DNA from 3 places in the Burkholderia sp. MSMB0856 genome. Region 1 is predicted to be linked to each of the others. Evidence: predicted binding sites of a transcription regulator. Region 1 holds the regulator's gene; each other region holds the start of a gene.
What was found. The regulator LexA, encoded in region 1, represses DNA repair genes until DNA is damaged. The targets are predictions, from matches to a motif close to ACTGTATNNNNATACAGT.
Positions count from the first base shown of each region.

Region 2: imuA (translesion DNA synthesis-associated protein ImuA) is a predicted target of LexA. The motif match lies at 3,949-3,966, and genes of this name have one in related genera.
Region 3: WS87_RS22780 (VRR-NUC domain-containing protein) is a predicted target of LexA. The motif match lies at 2,316-2,333, and genes of this name have one in related genera.

Region 1 is NZ_CP013427.1:1,880,366-1,886,652, forward strand. Features, by position in the region: gene WS87_RS09950 (sulfate/molybdate ABC transporter ATP-binding protein) at 1-445, opposite strand, end outside; gene cysW (sulfate ABC transporter permease subunit CysW) at 459-1,406, opposite strand; gene cysT (sulfate ABC transporter permease subunit CysT) at 1,403-2,299, opposite strand; gene WS87_RS09965 (sulfate ABC transporter substrate-binding protein) at 2,437-3,474, opposite strand; gene lexA (transcriptional repressor LexA) at 3,739-4,386, shown strand; gene WS87_RS09980 (hypothetical protein) at 4,413-4,751, shown strand; gene WS87_RS09985 (DUF2939 domain-containing protein) at 4,781-5,476, shown strand; gene WS87_RS09990 (universal stress protein) at 5,567-6,064, opposite strand.
Region 2 is NZ_CP013427.1:3,114,954-3,121,240, reverse strand. Features, by position in the region: gene WS87_RS15785 (MetQ/NlpA family ABC transporter substrate-binding protein) at 1-170, shown strand, start outside; gene WS87_RS15780 (VF_A0006 family four-cysteine protein) at 281-589, opposite strand; gene WS87_RS15775 (ABC transporter substrate-binding protein) at 937-1,902, shown strand; gene WS87_RS15770 (ABC transporter permease) at 2,042-2,938, shown strand; gene WS87_RS15765 (ABC transporter ATP-binding protein) at 2,940-3,734, shown strand; gene imuA (translesion DNA synthesis-associated protein ImuA) at 3,980-4,687, shown strand; gene WS87_RS15755 (Y-family DNA polymerase) at 4,620-6,125, shown strand; gene WS87_RS15750 (error-prone DNA polymerase) at 6,132-6,287, shown strand, end outside.
Region 3 is NZ_CP013428.1:1,137,173-1,143,459, reverse strand. Features, by position in the region: gene WS87_RS22785 (ATP-dependent DNA helicase) at 1-613, opposite strand, end outside; gene WS87_RS22780 (VRR-NUC domain-containing protein) at 610-2,304, opposite strand; gene WS87_RS22775 (MipA/OmpV family protein) at 2,405-3,283, opposite strand; gene WS87_RS22770 (hypothetical protein) at 3,490-3,801, opposite strand; gene WS87_RS22765 (hypothetical protein) at 4,102-4,401, opposite strand; gene WS87_RS22760 (hypothetical protein) at 4,543-4,791, shown strand; gene WS87_RS22755 (CBS domain-containing protein) at 5,132-5,563, shown strand; gene WS87_RS22750 (PRC-barrel domain-containing protein) at 5,630-6,130, shown strand; gene WS87_RS22745 (DUF4142 domain-containing protein) at 6,138-6,287, opposite strand, start outside.

The DNA.
Region 1 (6,287 bases):
GGGCCAGCGCGATCCGCTGGCGCTGGCCGCCCGACAGCTCCGACGGGTAGCGCTGCGCGAGCCAGTCGAGCTGCACGAGCTTCAGCAGCTCGTGCACCTTCTCGCGGATCACGGTTTCGGACGGCCGTTCGCGGCGCGGCTTCACGCGCAGCCCGAACGCGACGTTCTCGAACACGGTCATGTGGCGGAACAGCGCGTAATGCTGGAACACGAAGCCGACCTGGCGATCGCGCGCGCCGACCGACGCGACGTCGAGCCCCTGCAGCACGACCTGGCCGGCGTCCGCGTGCTCGAGGCCCGCGATCACGCGCAGCAGCGTGGTCTTGCCGCAGCCCGACGGCCCGAGCAGCGCGACGAGCTCGCCCGGCGGAAAGTCGAGCGACACATCGTCGAGAGCGGTGAAATCGCCGAAGCGCTTCTGAAGGTGACGGACGGTAATACCCATTCTGGTTGCCTCTTTACGATTTCGACGAAATGGCGGCGACGGGGCCGGCATGAGCGGGAACGTCATCGCGTGCGCCGGCCAGTTCGGCGGCGAGGTGACGTTCGGCGAGCAGCTTCAGCGCGAGCGTGACGAGCGCGAGCAGCGCCAGCACCGACGCCACCGCGAACGCCGCCGCGAAGTTGTATTCGTTGTACAGGATCTCGACGTGCAGCGGCATCGTGTCGGTCACGCCGCGGATGTGGCCCGACACGACCGACACCGCACCGAACTCGCCCATCGCACGCGCATTGCACAGGATCACACCGTACAGCAGGCCCCACTTCACGTTCGGCAGCGTCACGCGCCGGAAGATCTGCCAGCCCGATGCGCCGAGCACGCGCGCGGCCTCTTCCTCGTCGGTGCCCTGCGCCTGCATCAGCGGAATCAGCTCGCGCGCGACGAACGGAAACGTGACGAAGATCGTCGCGAGCACGATGCCCGGCACCGCGAAGATGATCTGCACATCGTGGTCCTGCAGCCACGGCCCGAGCCAGCCCTGCGCGCCGAACAGCAGCACGTAGACGAGGCCCGAGATCACCGGCGACACGGAGAACGGCAGGTCGATCAGCGTGGTCAGCAACGCCTTGCCGCGGAATTCGAACTTCGCGATCGCCCACGATGCGCACACGCCGAACACGAGGTTCAACGGCACCGCGATCACGGTGACGGTCAGCGTCAGCTTGATTGCCGACCATGCGTCGGGATCGGCGAGCGATTCGAGATAGAAGCCGACGCCCTTGCGCAGCGCCTCGAAGAACACCGCGGCGAGCGGCACGACGAGGAAGAACGCAAGGAACGTCAGCGCGACGCCGATCAGCAGCCAGCGCACGGCGCGCGGCTCGCTGACGGGGTCGAGCTGCTTCGCGGCGCGCACGCGCGCGACGGACGGGTCGTTCAGCACGGCGTTGGACTCCTGGGTCATTGCTGGCCTCCTGCTGCTGCGGCAACGGTGACGGTCGCCGGCGCGGGGCCGCTCGCGCCCTTGCTCGTGCGGCGCTGCAGATACCACTGCAGCGAGTTGATCAACAGCAGCATCAGGAACGACACGACCAGCATCACGACCGCCAGCGCGGTCGCGCCCGCATAGTCGTACTGCTCGAGCTTCGTGATGATCAGCAGCGACGTGATCTCGGATTTCATCGGCACGTTGCCGGCGATGAAGATGACCGAGCCGTACTCGCCGAGCGCGCGCGCGAATGCCAGCGCGAAGCCGGTGAGCAGCGCCGGCAGCACGGCCGGCAACACGACGCGGCGGAACGTCAGCCAGCGCGATGCGCCGAGGCACGCGGCGGCCTCTTCCTGCTCGCGCTCGAAATCCTCGAGCACCGGCTGCACGGTGCGCACGACGAACGGCAGCCCGATGAAGGTCAGCGCCACCAGCACGCCTACCGGCGTGAACGCGATCTTGATGCCGAACGGCGCGAGATACTGGCCGACCCAGCCGTTGGTCGCATAGACGGCCGCGAGCGAGATGCCGGCGACCGACGTCGGCAGCGCGAACGGCAGATCGACGATCGCGTCGACGAGGCGCTTGAACGGGAACGTGTAGCGCACCAGCACCCACGCGACGAGAAAGCCGAACACGGCGTTGATCAATGCGCCGCCGAGCGCGGCGGAGAACGTCAGCCGGTACGACGCGAGCACGCGCGGCGACGCGACGGCGGTGACGAACTGGTCCCACGACAGCGTCGCGGTCTTCAGGAACGTGGCGGCGAGCGGAATCAGCACCACGAGGCTCAAATAGGCCACCGTGATGCCGAGCGTCACGCCGAAACCGGGCAGTGCGCTCGGCTTGCGAAAGGTGTACGTCGTCATCGGATGCTCTTGCTGGGTCGTTGCTGCTCATGGGCCCGACGCAAACGCCGGCGCGGGGAGTCGCGCCGGCGGGCCGTCGGGGATGCGGCGCGCTCTCGTGGCGCGCCGCTGTCGTTATGGTTTATTACTGCGTGGCGTTACTGCGGCTTGTAGATCGAGTCGAACACGCCGCCGTCCGCAAAATGCGTCTTCTGCGCATTCGTCCAGCCGCCGAACGTGTCGTCGACCGTGTACAGCTTCAGCTTCGGGAACTGCTTCGTCAGCTCCGCCGGCACGTTCTTCGAGCGCGGGCGGTAGTAGTTGCGCGCCGCGATTTCCTGGCCCTGCGGGCTGTACAGGAAATTCAGGTAGGCCTCGGCCAGCTTGCGCGTGCCCTTCTTGTCCACCACCTTGTCGACCACCGCGACGGGCGGTTCGGCCAGGATGCTCACCGACGGCACGACGATCTCGAACTTGTCCGTGCCGAATTCCTTGATCGACAGGAACGCCTCGTTCTCCCACGCGATCAGCACGTCGCCGATCCCGCGCTGCACGAAGCTCGTCGTCGCGCCGCGCGCGCCCGAGTCGAGCACGCCCGCGTTCTTGTAGAGCTTCGTCACGAATTCCTTCGCGCTCTGCTCGTTGCCGCCCGGCTTGTGAACGGCGTATGCCCATGCGGCCAGGTAGTTCCAGCGCGCGCCGCCCGACGTCTTCGGGTTCGGCGTGACGATCGAGATGCCCGGCTTGGTCAGGTCGTCCCAGTCCTTGATCCCTTTCGGGTTGCCCTTGCGCACCAGGAACACGATCGTCGACGTGTACGGCGATGCGTTGTCCGGCAGGCGCTTCTGCCAGTCCTTGTTGACGAGCCCCTTGTTGGCGATCGCGTCGATGTCATAGGCGAGCGCCAGCGTCACGACGTCGGCCTGCAGGCCGTCGAGCACCGAGCGCGCCTGCGCGCCCGAGCCGCCGTGCGACTGCTTGAAGTTGACCGTCTCGCCCGTCTTCGCCTTCCACTCCTTGCCGAACGCCTGGTTGAAGTCCTGATACAGCTCGCGCGTCGGGTCGTAGGACACGTTCAGGAACGTCGTATCGGCCTGGGCGTGCGTCGCCACGCCCAGCGCTGCCGCCGCGCCCAGCGCGAGTGTTGCGATCAGGCGGCCCACTCCGCCCACCAGCCCCGTATTGCGCTTCGCCATCCTTGGTTCTCCAGTGTTGTCGGTATTGCGATGTCGGGCCAGTCTAGCGAACGGGTTACATGATTAAAAATAATCGTTCTTCATTTTTTAATACTCAAAAGTGCTAACGCAGACGGGACGGACGGTTGCGGCGGACAAACCGGCGTCCGGGCGTCGCGAAATCGCGCCGGAACCGGCGCGATCGCGTCGAACCTCAAGTAACACTTGAAATTCGCGAAGTACTGTATAAAAATACAGCTCACTGTCTATCCATACAGTTCAGCCATGACCAAACTCACCGCCCGTCAGCAGCAAGTGTTCGACTTGATCCGCCGCGCGATCGAGCGCTCCGGTTTCCCGCCCACGCGCGCCGAGATTGCGGCAGAGCTGGGTTTCAGCTCGCCGAACGCGGCCGAGGAACACCTCCGTGCGCTTGCGCGCAAGGGTGTGATCGAGCTGGCCGCCGGCGCGTCACGCGGCATCCGCCTGCTCGGCATCGACGACGCCCCGCACCAGTTCACGCTGCCGCACGCCGGCCTGATGCAACTGTCGCTGCCGCTCGTCGGCCGCGTGGCGGCCGGCAGCCCGATCCTCGCGCAGGAGCACATCTCGCAGCATTACGCGTGCGATCCCGCGCTGTTCACCAGCAAGCCCGATTACCTGCTGAAGGTGCGCGGCCTGTCGATGCGCGACGCCGGCATTCTCGACGGCGACCTGCTCGCCGTGCAGAAGCGCACGGAAGCGAAGGACGGCCAGATCATCGTCGCGCGCCTCGGCGACGACGTCACGGTCAAGCGCCTGATGCGCCGGCCCGGCGGCCTCGAGCTGATCGCGGAGAACCCGGATTACGAAAACATCTTCGTCAAGGCCGGCAGCGCGGAATTCGCGCTGGAAGGCATCGCCGTCGGGCTGATCCGCTCGGGCGAACTCTGACAATCGGTCTCGCTGAGGAGAACATCATGGAACGCCTTTCCCGTCTGCTGCCTTTCCGTCAATTCGGCCGCCTGCGTCACCTGCGCGGCCGCACGCCCTGCGCGCCGCTGTCCGCCGCGGCGCCCGTGGTGAGCCAAGAAGTCGCAGTTGAACGGCAGGCGTCGCTGCTGCCGTCAGCGCTTCCCGCGTTCGCGCGGGTTTCGCTGAACGCCGGCCTGAATCACGCGGAGCCGGCGCGCCGTGCGCCCGTGCGCGTCTATCACGGCCGGTCGCGCCTGATCATGGTCGGGACGATCGATGCCGTGTGCCGGATGATCGATCGCTGCATCGCCGAGGAACGATCGGCCACGCACGGCGGTCTCTGATTGCGGAACCTGTCCGCACCGGAGGCATCGTGACTGGATCTTCGGGCCGCGCGCGGCGGCTCAAGCCATTGCTGATCGTCGTGCTGGCCGTCGCCGTTCTGATGGCGATCGGTTATGCGTACGCATCGCCGTACGTCGCGCTCGGTCGCCTGAAATCGGCGATCGACGCGCGCGATGCGCAAGCGGTCAGCGAATATGTCGATTTTCCGTCGCTGCGCATCAGCCTGAAGCAGCAGGTGACGGAAGAGTTGATGCGCCGGATCGACGCGGTGAAGAAGGACAACCCGTTCGCGGTGATTGGCGCGCTGATCGGGTCTGCGTTGATCGGCCCGCTGGTCGATGCCTATGCGACACCGGAAGGTGTAGCGGCGCTGATGAGCGGCGTTCCCCCGCGCGGCAATCCGGGCGAACGGCCGCCCGAATGGTCGGGCCCGCCATCAGGCGCTGCGCCTGGCAACGCACCGGCCGCGCCGCCGGTCAATCCGTCGAACGCACCCGCGCCGAGCAGCAATGCCCCCGCCTCGGCCGCAGCTGCGCCCGCCATCGCGCCCGCACCCGCCTCCGGGGAGGCGGGTCGTCCGCAGCAAACGAGCGCCGGCTACCGGAATATCGACGAATTTGTCGTGACCTACCAGCGCAGCACCGACGGCACACGCTATGCGGCGATCTTCCACCGCTTCGGCTTGTTCTCGTGGAAGCTGTCGGCGATCGACCTGCACGCCTGAGCGGCCGCTCTCGGCGTAGCCGCCGCTGGCGGCACGGCGCGCGACCGGCCCGAATCGCAGTACGACCCGGCCGGTCTCACGATCATTGCATTACTTGCCGCTCGCGGTGGCCGCTTCGCGTTCGCGTGCGATCTCGGCCTTTTGCTCTTCCGCCGACGAACATGCGACCAGAATGCTGCAGTTCACGCGATCGAGCAGTTGCGTGTTGCCCGACCCCATCCACCATCTCGATAACCCGCTACGGCACCGATGGCCGACGACGACGAGGTCGGCCTTCAATTCCGTCGCAAGATTCGCGATTTCGTCGATCGGATAGCCAAATGCAAAATGGCCTTCCGCCTGAACGCCGCGCTCGCGCAGCCAGTTCACGCCCTCCTGCAGGATCTCGCGCGCGGTTTCCTCGAAGCGGCCGCACGCGACGTCGGTCAGCAGCCCGGCGCTTTGCGCGATGCTCGAGCGCATGTCGACGACCGACAACAAATGCGTTTCCGCCTTCAGGTCCAGCGCGAGATTGGCGCCGCACCGCAATGCCTTGCGTCCTTCGAGCGTGCCGTCGTAGCACAGCAGAATCTTGTTGTAGCTAGCCATGAAACCTCCCTGTCGCGACTACGTACCCTATGTACTCATCATGGTGCGCCGCAATTCCGGACGCAAGGGATGGAAAACGCTGATTCGCCACGCGGGGCGCGTCGGCGATGATGCGGTGCACGATCCGTGCGCGCATGCACCGTGCCGCGTGGGGCCGCCCTGAAGAGACGCAGCCGATGCACTAGAATGGCCCGTTCGTGCCGTTGACGTGCGTTCGCCTCGG
Region 2 (6,287 bases), 1.2 Mb from region 1:
ACGCGATCGCGCTCGAATCGCTGACGAGCCCGTATGCGAACCTGATCGCCGTGCGCGCGAAGGACAAGGATCAGCCGTGGGTGAAAAAGCTGGTGAAGGCGTACCAGTCGGCGGAAGTACGGGAATTCATCAAGAAGCAGTTCAAGGGCTCGATGGTCGCGTCGTTCTGAACGTCGCACACCGGTCGGACCGCTGAAACGAAAGGGCCTGCATCGCGCAGGCCCTTTTTCGTTGGCGCCGCCGGCAGACCATGGCGCGGCGCCCGGCGTTCAGTGCCGGCTCACATCTCGCCGCGCCGCGAGCAGATCGCCATGATCTGCTGGATCGCGTAGTTGTCGCGCACGCCCGGCAACGACTGCACGACGCACTCGTGAAAGCGCCGCTCGCGCGGCAGCAGCATCGCGTTGTTGCGGTACAGCGCGTCGCACGAGCGCTGGATCAGTTGCGCGGCCGCGCCGTTGCGGCTCTCGCGCAGCGCGCCCAGCATGCAGTCGTCGTATTGCGCGCTGCCGTCGGTCAGCGCGAATGCCGCGCCTGGCAGCACCAGCGCGACGGCCGCGCACGCGATCGCGTGGAGTCCCCGTTTCATGCACCCTCCGATGGTGTGGATTGGGTCGGCGGACAGCATAACGTAAAGCTGTGAATGCGGCTGACGCGTTGCGCCGGGACCGGCGCGGAGCGCCGCCGGCCGGGCTTCACGAGCGTTTCGCGGCGGTGCGGCGGCCGCGTGTGCCGCTCGGTCGGCCGAAAGCGCGGAGTCAGGCGGTGGTCTGCGGAAATGGTATCCTCGTGCGCTCGCCGCCGCGCGCCTTCCCGGGGCCCGCGCGGGGCCGCTGCCGCCCGCGCCGTCATCCGGTTGCGCGCGCATCGGCACCTGCATGACGGCGGCGGGAATCCATCATCCAGAACCGACACAAATACGGGGGAGACTCACCCATGAAGCGTTTCAAGACTTTCGCGATCCGTTCGATCACGGCCGGCGTCGCCGCATTCGCGCTGGCAGGCGCCGCGCACGCCCAGACGGTCAAGGTGCTGTCGATCGTCGACCATCCGGCGCTCGATGCGATCCGCGACGGCGTGCGTGCCGAACTGAAGGCGGAAGGATACGGCGACGACAAGCTCAAGTGGGAATACCAGAGCGCGCAGGGCAACACGGGCACGGCCGCGCAGATCGCGCGCAAGTTCGTCGGCGACCAGCCCGACGTGATCGTCGCGATCGCGACGCCGGCCGCGCAGGCGGTGGTTGCGTTGACGAAGAGCGTGCCGGTCGTGTATTCGGGCGTGACCGATCCGGTCGCAGCCCAGCTCGTGAAGGGCTGGGGCGCGTCGGGCACCAACGTGACGGGCGTCTCCGACAAGCTGCCGCTCGACCGCCAGGTCGCGCTGATCAAGCGCGTCGTGCCGAAGGCGAAGACGGTCGGCATGGTCTACAACCCGGGCGAGGCGAACTCGGTCGTGGTCGTGAAGGAGCTCAAGGAGATTCTCGCGAAGCAGGGGATGACGCTGAAGGAAGCGGCCGCGCCGCGCACCGTCGACATCGGCCCGGCCGCGAAGAGCCTGATCGGCAAGGTCGACGTGATCTACACGAACACCGACAACAACGTCGTGTCCGCGTACGAAGCGCTCGTGAAGGTCGCGAACGAAGCGAAGATCCCGCTCGTCGCCGGCGACACCGACAGCGTGAAGCGCGGCGGCATCGCGGCGCTCGGTATCAACTACGGCGACCTCGGCCGGCAGACCGGCAAGGTCGTCGCGCGCATCCTGAAGGGTGAGAAGCCGGGCGCGATCGCGTCGGAGACGAGCAGCAACCTCGAATTGTTCGCGAACACGGGCGCGGCCGCGAAGCAGGGCGTGACGCTGTCGCCGGATCTGCTCAAGGAAGCGAAGACGGTCATCAAGTAAGCCGCGGCCCGACCGCCGCGCTTGCAGGCCCGATCCGGGCCTGAACGAAACCGCCGGGCGGGCGGCTCCCACCCGGGGCCGCCCGTCCGCTTCGCCCGGCCGTACACGTCCGGCCGGGAAGCAACAGGATTTCCCCATCATGTCTCTGTTCTCGTTTCTGGGCGCGCTGGAGATCGGCCTGATCTTCAGTCTCGTCGCCCTCGGGGTGCTGATTTCATTCCGCATCCTCAACTTCCCCGACCTGACCGTCGACGGCAGCTTTCCGCTCGGCGGCGCCGTCGCCGCGACGCTGATTTCCGCTGGCCACGACCCGTTCACGTCGACGGTGATCGCGATCGTCGCGGGCGCGCTGGCCGGCTTCGTCACCGGCTGGCTCAACGTGCGCCTGAAGATCATGGACCTGCTCGCCAGCATCCTGATGATGATCGCGCTCTACTCCGTGAACCTGCGGATCATGGGCCGGCCGAACGTGCCGCTCATCACCGAGCCGACGATCTTCACCGTGCTGCAGCCCGACTGGATGCCCGACTACGTGCTGCGCCCGGCGCTGCTCGCGATCGTCGTCGTGGTCGCGAAGCTCGGCCTCGACTGGTTCTTCTCGTCGCAGCTCGGTCTCGCGATGCGCGCGACCGGCGCGAACCCGCGGATGGCGCGCGCGCAGGGCATCGCGACGGGCCGCGCGACGCTCGCCGGGATGGCGCTGTCGAACGCGCTCGTCGCGCTCGCCGGTGCGCTGTTCGCGCAGACGCAGGGCGGCGCCGACATCTCGATGGGGATCGGCACGATCGTGATCGGGCTGGCCGCGGTGATCATCGGCGAAACGCTGCTGCCCGCGCGCCGGCTCGTGCTGACGACGCTCGCCGTCGTGCTCGGCGCGATCGTCTACCGCTTCTTCATCGCGCTTGCGCTGAACAGCGAATTCATCGGCCTGAAGGCGCAGGACCTGAACCTCGTGACGGCCGCGCTCGTCACGATCGCGCTGGTGCTGCCGGCGACGCGCAAGAAGCTGTTCGCGCGCAAGAACGGAGGGGCCTGACATGCTGTCTGCACACGACCTGAAACTCACGTTCAACCCCGGCACGCCGATCGAGACGCGCGCGTTGCGCGGGCTGTCGCTCGAGATTCCCGACGGCCAGTTCGTCGCGGTGATCGGCTCGAACGGCGCTGGCAAGTCGACTTTCCTCAACGCGATCAGCGGCGACCAGCGCGTCGATGCGGGACGCATCGCGATCGACGGCACGGACGTCACGCGCCAGCCGGCGTGGGACCGCGCGCACCTCGTCGCGCGCGTGTTCCAGGATCCGATGGCCGGCACCTGCGAGGCGCTGACGATCGAGGAAAACATGGCGCTCGCGATGGCGCGCGGCGCCCGGCGCGGCTTTCGCGCGGCGCTCGACCGGCCGTCGCGCGAGCTGTTCCGCGACAAGCTGCGTCTGCTGAACCTCGGGCTGGAAAACCGGCTGACCGATCGGATCGGGTTGCTGTCGGGCGGTCAGCGGCAGGCGGTGAGCCTGTTGATGGCGTCGCTGCGGCCGTCGCGGATCCTGCTGCTCGACGAGCACACGGCTGCGCTCGACCCGAAGACGGCCGCGTTCGTGCTGGAGCTGACCGAGCGCATCGTCGCCGACAGCAAGCTGACGACGATGATGGTCACGCACAGCATGCGCCAGGCGCTCGACTACGGCGACCGCACGGTGATGCTGCACCAGGGGCAGGTCGTGCTCGACGTGTCGGGCGACCAGCGCCGCGGGCTCGACGTGCCGGACCTGCTGCAGATGTTCGAGAAGGTGCGGCACGAGCAGCTCGACGACGACGCGTTGCTGCTCGGCTGACGCGCGGCGGGCGGGCCGGTGCGGTGCGGGGTGCCGCATCGTGCCGGTTCGCCCGGCGGTTGGTGTGTCGGCCCGGCGATTCGGACGACACGATCCGGCCCGCCCGCTCCGGTGCGGCGTAACATGAACGATCGCGCTGGATTTCCCGTCGTTTTTCCTCTGACGAAAAACCGGTTTCGCCTCAGTACTGTGCGACGCACGCGCATTGCCATATACTGTATATCCATACAGTTGTGGGTGGCGTCATGCTCGCATCCTCCATTTCTCCCGAATCCCTTCATCCGTCCCTTTGGCGCGGCTCGCAGCTCGCGCGCGGCGGTGCGCGCACGATCGACACGGGTTTCGCGCCGCTGTCCGCCGAACTGCCGGGCGGCGGCTGGCCGGTCGGCGGGCTCGTCGAGTTGCTGGCCGCTCAGCCGGGCTGCGGCGAGATGCGGCTGCTCGCGCCCGCGCTCGCGCGCACCGTCAGTGCGCGGCGTCCGCTCGCGCTCGTCGCGCCGCCTCAGTCGCCGCATGCGACGGCGCTCGCCGGTCTCGGCGTGTCGGCCGACGCACTGCTGTGGCTGCGCACCGGCAGCCGCACGGATGCCTTGTGGGCCGCCGAGCAGGCGCTCAGGACGGGCTGCTGCGGTGCGCTGCTGCTCTGGCAGGACGCGCGGCCCGATGCGCTGCGGCGCCTGCATCTCGCGGCCGCGCGCACCGGCGACACGCTGTTCGTGATGCTGCGCCCGCTGTCGGCCGCGCGGCAGCCGTCGCCGGCCGTGCTGCGCGTCGCGCTGCATCCGGTGCCGGGCGGCGTGTCGCTCGACATCGTCAAGCGCCGCGGGCCCGCGCGCAGCGAGCCGCTCGCGCTCGATTTGCCGTCGCCCATCGTGGAGAGCCGCTATGCGCGTCTTGCTCGGCATCCATCTGCCGCGCCTGCCGCTCGACGTGTGCGTCCCGCCGCCGTCTGACGGCGCGGCGGACGACGCAGACGACGCAGACGACGCAGGCTGTGCGGTGCTCGAGCAAGGTGTCGTGCTGATTGCCGATGCGCCCGCGCGCCGGCAGGGCGTGCGCGCGGGCATGAAGCGCGGCGGCGTGCTGACGCTCGCGCCCGACACACGGCTCGTCGAACGCGATCCCGCCCGCGAGGCCGATGCGCTGCGCGCGGTCGCGCTCGCATTGCTGCGCTTCTCGCCGTGCGTCGCACTCGACGACGAAGCGACGCTGATCGTCGACGTCGGCCCGAGCCTGCGCCTGTTCGGCGGCCTGCCGTCGCTGTGCCGCCAGGTGCGCGCGACGCTCGCGGCGCTCGGCTATGCGGCGCGCCTGTCCGCCGCGCCGACCGGGCGCGGCGCGTGGCTGCTCGCGCGCATGTCGGCGCGTGCGCGCATCCGGCGCCGCGTGGCCGGGCCGGCTTCGCTCGTCCGTACGCTCGATCGTCTGCCGTGCGCGCTGCTGCCCGACGCGCGCGCGTATGCGGGCTGGTTCGACGGCCTCGGCTGCCGCACGCTCGCCGATCTGCGCGGCTTGCCGCGCGCGGGGCTGCAGCGCCGCTGCGGTCCGGCGCTGCTCGCCGCGCTCGATCGCGCGTACGGCGATGCGGTCGAGCCGCTTGCGTGGATGGCGGTGCCGCCCGTGTTCGACGTGCGGCTCGAATTGCCGGAGCGCGTCGAATACGCGGAGGCCGTGCTGTTCGCCGCGCGGCGGCTCGTCGTGCAGCTCTGCGGGTGGCTGGCCGCGCGGCAGCTGTCGCTGGCCGCGATGACGTTCGATCTCGAGCACGAGCGCGGCCGTCAGGCCGTGCCGCCGACACCGCTCGAACTCGCGTTCGCCGCGCCCGTGCGCGACGAGACGCACTTCATGCGGCTGCTCGGCGAGCGGCTCGCGCGCGTCGAATTGCCGGCCGCGGTGATCGCGGTGCGGCTGAAGGCCACGCGCGTCGAATCGGTCGCGCCGCCGGCCGACGATCTCTTTCCCGAGCCGGGCGGCACGCGCGAGACGCGTGCGCGGCTGTTCGAACTGCTGGTCGCGCGGCTCGGCGCGGAGAACGTGCTGCGCGCGGCACCCGTCGCCGATCACCGTCCGGAGGCCGCGAACCGCTGGCTGCCGCTCGATGCGCAAGCGGGCAGGCCGGCCGGCGGGCCGCCCGCCGTGCCGCCGCGCCCCGCGTGGCTGCTGGCCGAGCCGCAGCCGCTCCTGATGCGCGAGAACCGGCCGGTGTTCCATACGCCGCTCAGGATGATGTCGTCGGCCGAGCGGATCGAAGCCGGGTGGTTCGACGGGCAACTGGCCGCACGCGATTACTACGTCGCGCAAGACGAGGTCGGTGCGTGCTACTGGGTGTTCCTGGAGCGCTCGGGAAGCCAGGCCGAGCCGCGCTGGTTCCTGCATGGCTTGTTCGGGTGAGCGGAGATGGTTGCGGAATTCAGCTGGCTACCCGATTACGCGGAGTTGTTCTGCCGCTCAAACTTTTCGTTCCTGCATGGCGCGTCGCATGCGGACGAACTGGTCGAGCGCGCGGCCGAACTCGGCTATCGCGGGATCGCGATCACCGACGAATGCTCGCTG
Region 3 (6,287 bases), on a different replicon from region 1:
TCAGGCAGCGTTCGTCGCGCGCCGCGCGATAGACGGACACGGCCAGCTCGCGCTGACCGCTGCGGAATTGCCCGTGCGGGAACGTCAACGCGCGCAGCGCCGTATCGCGCGCCGCGCGATGCGCGGTCTCGCGCTCGGCCCAGCCGACGAAGCACGCGCACTGCTCGGCGAAGAACGCGGCGAGCGCACTTGCGCCGAGCGTCTCCGTCAGCACGGTCTCGCGCTCCGACACGATGTCGAAATACACGAGCGCGACGTCGATTTCCGCGAGGCCGCGTGCGGCGCACATCAGGTGCGCATAGACCTTTGCCTGCGCCCAGTGCAGCGCGCGATGATTGGCCGGCATCGCGTCAAGGCTGCCGCGATAGGTCTTGATCTCCTCGAGCCGGTTCGCGACGGGATCGTAGCCGTCCGCGCGCCCGCGCACGGTGAGCGTGCCCCACGTGCCGGTCAGCGGAATCTCGGTTTCGTAGCGTGCGCCGCGCTTCGACGTGACGGCGCCGTGACCCGCGATGCCTTCGAGCGCGGTCGGCGCGGGCGTGAAGCGCAAGTCGAGATCGCCGCGCCGCGCGGTGAACTCGCACATCGCCCGCACCGCGACGACATAGCTCATGCGGACAACCCCGCCGCCTCGTCCTGCCGGACGCCCGCGCTCGCCCATTCGACATCGACGACGCGCACCGGCATGCCGTGCGCGATGCAGTACGCGAGCCAGCGCGTCTGGTTGTCCTGTAGCCGGTCGCCGGGCCCCTTCACCTCGATCAGTTCATAGCGCCGCTCGCCGGGCCAGAAACGGACGAGGTCGGGCAGCCCCGAGCGATTGCCGCGGATATCCGCGAGCAGGCGCGTGAACCACAGCCGCAGGTGCTCGGCCGGCAGGCATGCCAGCGCCTCGTCGAGCAGTTCGTCGGTCAGCACGCCCCAGAACACGAACGGCGATTGCAGCCCCATCTTCGTCGCGTAGTGCCGACGGATCGTGTCGCGGTACGCACCCGAATCGAGTTGCGCGAAACACGCGGCGAATGCGGCGGTGCGGCGTACCGCGAAATCGGGCGCGTGCAGGTCGGCCGGGCCGCGCTGAAACGGGTGAAAGAACGCGCCGGGCACGGCCGCGAACACGGGCTCCCAGCACAGCAACCCGAACAACGAATTGATCAGCGTGTTCTCGACGTAGTGAACCGGCGCGTCGGGCCGTGCAAGGTGGTCGCGCACCGCGTATTCGACGCTGACGAATGCGTCGGGGCGCGCAAGCACGAGCGTCTCGCGCGGCACGTCCGGCGCGCTGCCCGCGCGTTCGACCCGCTGCCCGAGACGGCGCTGCAGGCGCGGCAGCATCCGCTCGACGCGCTGACGCTCCTCGTCGCTTTCGAAGGCGTTGCGCACGTCGAGCGCCAGCGCGAGCGCATCGTCGTCGCGTCCGCAGCGTTCGAGCACGCGAATGCGCCGGTGCCGGCTGCCCGGCCACGCGCTGCGCGCATACGCGTCGAGCGCGGTAGTCCAGTCGGCGCGGCGCTCGCAGGTCTGCCCGAGCGCGAACAGCAGCTTCGCGCGGCGCGTCGCGAGCCACGGCTGCACGCAGCCGACCGCGTCGATCGCCTGCAGCAGCGCGTCGAACGGCAGGTCGTCGGGCCACGCATCGAGTGCTTCGCGGCAGGTCTGCAGCGCAAGATACGTCTCGATGTCGTCGCGCTGCTGGAACGCGCGCGACGACGGCGCGAACGGCACGCTTTCGTACTGGAACACGCCGAGATCGGCGAGCACGAATTCGCTCCAGTCCTGATGAAGATTGCCGAAGAACATCAACCGCAGCCGGTCGCACAGCGCGCCGACCGTCACGCGCAGCACGCGATCGTCGGCCTGCGCGCACCAAACGTCGAGCGGCTGTGCTATGTCATGCGCGGGCCGCAGCCGCTCGAGCCAGTCGGGTTTGCGCTCGCCCGCGTGCTCGGCGAGCGACGGGAACACCTTCAGGAGGTCGGCCTTGGTCGACAGCGCGAACAGCTCGTCGAGCGTGAGCGCGGGCGCCGGATCGACCCAGCCGAGCTCGACGAGCGGCGCGGCCGCGTCGAGCGTGCTGCCGATCTCGTCGTACACGAGCTTGCTCGCGCGGAAGTCGGACCCGCTGCGCATCAGCATCCGCACGAGCAACGCGCGCGACGTTTTTGGCAACTGCGCGAAATCCCGAAGGAACGCGTGTTCGCGCGCATCGAGCAGGTCGTCGTAACGCTCGCCGAGCCAGGCCAGCGCGCGTTCGAAATTGGTCAGGTAGTAAAACGCCGGGGGCGTCGGCGATGCAGGCGTCACGGGGATCGATCACTGTACGTTTGTACAGGTCGGAATCATATCAAATGTGACGAAAAATACCGCATGCCGCGCCGCGCACGGCTGCCCCCGCCGGTCCCGCTCAGAACTGGTAATTCACCGACATGTCGAACACGCCGTTCGTCGACTGCTGCGTGACCGGGCTGCGCCGCGCGCGGCCGACGAGCTGTTCGATCGCGCCGTCCATCGTCACGAACCAGTGCTTGTCGATGAACCAGACCATCGTCACGCCCGCGCCGAACGACTTCATCCCCGCGCCCGACGAATAGGTCGGCAGCCCCGAACGGGCGGACGCCCCCGCATTCACGCCGAACCAGCTGTTCATGTAGCGCGAATCGGCGAACGACACCGTCGGCCCGGCGAACCAGAAGAAGTGTTCGTTGCTGCCCGGCATCGGCATGTACGCGGAGAAATCGCCGACCCAACCGCTCGAGCCGCCGATGCTGCGCCGGACATCCGCGCGCAGCACGAGCGGAAATTCCTTCGAGATCACGTAATCGGCCGCGAGCTTCATCACCGGCGCCGCGTTGATGTTGTCGAGCCCGTTCAGGTGGTCGAGGTCGTCGGCCGAGCGGCGCCCGAGGTCATAGCCGACCGACAGGCTCACTCGCCAGTTGGGCCCGCGCAGCACGTTCGCGCCGAGCCCCTCGCCCGTGGACAGGAAGAACAGGTCGCGATAGCGCACGTCGACATTCGGGCCGCCCATTACGCGGTAGCGGTCGGAACCCGCGTAGCGCGGCTGGAGCGTCATCGCCGCGCCGACGCTGACCTGCCACGTCGGGACCGTCGGACTGAACAGTTTCTGCAGCGGAACGCCCGCCGAGTATTGCCATTCGCCGAGCGGCGAAGGCGTCTGCGCCGACGCGTCGCGCGCACCCGCCGCTGCGAGCGCGGCGAAGGCCGACAGGCCGGACACGAACCGGCGAGCGCCGGGCGACAACAACGGGCGGGCAACGGTCATCAAGGCGGTCTCCGTCGGTTGCATGAAACGAACCTGAGGGAAAGCGCGTCGCATCCCGATCGGCTGCAGCGGCAGGCAGCCGACGGCGCGAACGTAGCGTGCGCTGAATAGTGAACATCCTACGCGACGCGCGCGTAGCCGCAAAGCGCCCGTTGAGCACGGGCACTTTGCCGGTTTCCGGTACGAACGGGCGCAGGATTGCGGAATCAGAAACGCTCGACGTGATAGTCGCCGGCCAGCGCGGCCGGACTGCGCTTCGCCATCATGCGCGAGAAGCCGTCGGCGAGACGCCCGAGCGCGAGCTGCTTCTGGCTCGCGTCCCAGTGCGTGTAGGTGTCGTAGGCCGTGTCGTCGAACGACACGGTGACGGCAACCGGGCGCCCGCTCGCGCGAAAACCGATATGCAGCACGCCGCCCGGCAACTCCTCGATGTGATAGCGCAGCGAACGCGACTCGAAATAGCGGCCCAGAACCTGGGCGATCGCGCGCTTGTCGGGCGATTGCACGTGAATGTCCATGATGGTCCTCCTTTCAGTGATCGCGCGGCCGGCCGTGGTTGGCTGCGCCCGCCCGGCATTCGCATCGGCGGCGGCTGCGACGGCGGATCGCCTTGCGGCAGCCCCGGGGGCACGGGCGGATCGAACGGATCGTCGTGCTCGGGCAGCGCCGGGTCGGGATCGACGTCGGGCGTCGGCTCGGGTCGGTGCAGCGTGGATCGCATGCTCATGTCACTCCTGCGCGGCGGCTCGCGCATGTCGATTGGCGCGGCGAGCGCGCGCAACCGGTGTGCCTGCCCGGCGGCGCAACCGCGCACGCCGTCATGCGTCGTATGCCGCCATCACCAGCCACAAGGTGCGCCCTTCGGCGGCGAGCCGCACCGCGAGCGCGAACGGATCGGATGGCGCGCATCGCGCGACCAGCGCCCGCTGCGCGCTTTCCGGCCCCGCGTAGACGGTATGGTTCAGCTCGCGGACTTCATCCTTCCCGTCGAACACGCGCCGCTCGGGCCGATGGATCCGCGACTCACGCTTCCACGTGTCGAACCGTTCGCGCACATCGCGGAAATCGCCGCCGCACACGTTCGCGTCGTAACGTATCCTTTTCCTGGGTTCAATCATCACGATGTCCTCTCGTCCACACAGGCGGCGGGCCGCCCGCATCTGCGCCCGTCCGGCCGCCTCGACGACTGCAAGCGTCATGCCGCCCCTGCCGCACGGGCACGCCGCTTGCGGCCGTCGTACCCGTAAGGAGGTTCGATCATGACCGCATCCGCCCCCGGCAGCCGCAGCGCCGTGTCACCGGCTGCCGGCTCGCTCTCTCTGGCCGCATCGCGCAAGCCGTCCGAAGACAAGACGGAGAAACGCATCGACGAAGGGCTCGAGGAGACATTCCCGGCCAGCGATCCGCCCGCCGTCGGCGGCGCGACCCGCATCGACCCCGGCAAGCCGTCCGGCGAACGCGACCGTCGCGCGCCCGACGCCCCGCCACCGCCCCGCGATCACGGCTGACGGCGGCACCCCGGCCCGCGATGCGCGGCAGCGTGGCGACGGGCCGGCACAACCGGAGTGAAATGATGAAACGCATTGAACGTGCATGGCACGAAGTCAGCGGCGCCGCGGGCGTCGCAGCGCTGGCCGCGATCGAGAGTGCGCTGGTCCTCGCCATCGTCGTGATGACGGGGGTCGGCCACTGAGCGCGGCACGCGGCCCGGCCACGGCTGCCGCCGTGGAAGATGTACAACCCGGCTGGCAAATTTCTCCGTGGCACGGCCGCGCAGGTCCCGCGCCTGTCGATTGAACGCGGCACGCGTCCTGCTTCCGCATCGTCTCCCTCACGAAGGAGGCGTTCATGTATCGCGTCAATGAAATCATGTCACGCGACGTAGTGTGCGTCGCGCCCACCGACACGATTCGCCATGCAGCTGAATTGATGCAGCGCTTCGACATCGGCGTGCTGCCGGTGTGCGACGGCAGCGGGCTCGTCGCGATCGTGACGGACCGCGACCTCGCGATACGCGCGCTGTCGCACGGGCATCCGCCCGATACCCCCGTGAAAGTGGTCGCATCGGCGCCGGTGCAGTGGTGCGTCGAGGATGACGGCGTCGGCGACGTGCAGCAGCGGATGGCCGACATACAGCTGCATCGGATGCCGGTGCTCGACGCCAACCACCAGATCGTCGGGATGGTGTCGCTCGGCGACATCGCGACGCGCGCGGGCGGCCCGGCACGCGACGAGCTGGCGAATACGCTCGAGGATGTGTCCCTGCCGCGCCGCCGCTGAGCGGCCACCCCAACCGCGCTGCCCGCGCGCCGTGTGCGCCGCGCCGCTTCGAACAGGAGAAAAGCGATGACAACGGACAGACCGTCGCGCACGCAGGCGCGCATTGTCGGCGACCGCGGCCGTTCGGCCGGCGGGCCGGGGCCGGACGTAATGGCCGCCGGCACGCTGGAAAACGATCGCGTGCTGACGATGGACGGCGACGACATCGGCAAGGTCACGAACATCATGCTCGACATCCGCTCGGGCCGGATCGCGTACGCGGTCGTGTCGTCGGGCGGATTTGCCGGGATCGGCGACAAGCTGCTCGCGGTGCCGTGGAGCGTGCTGACGCTCGACGTCGAGCGCCGCTGCTTCGTGCTGCCCGTGCCGACCGAGCGGGTGCGCGACGCACCGGGCTTCGAGAAGGACCGCTGGCCGACGATGGCCGATCCCGCGTGGGCCGAGGCGCTGCATGCGCACTACGGCGCGTCGCCTTACTGGCTGATCGAGGAAGGCGAAACGGCGCTCGACTCGCCGCCGTACGAGGCCTCGCCGGGCGGCCCCGAGAACGACACGCGGCGGCACTGATCGCGGATCAGTGCGCGGCCGCGATCGAACGCTCGAGCGCGCGCGCGGCGCCCAGATGCGCCTTCAGCGTCGGCAGCGTGTCGGCCGCGAACGCGCGAAGCTGCGGGTCGTGGCCGTTGCGCGCTTCGGCTTCGTAGAGCCTGAGCGCCGCCTCGTG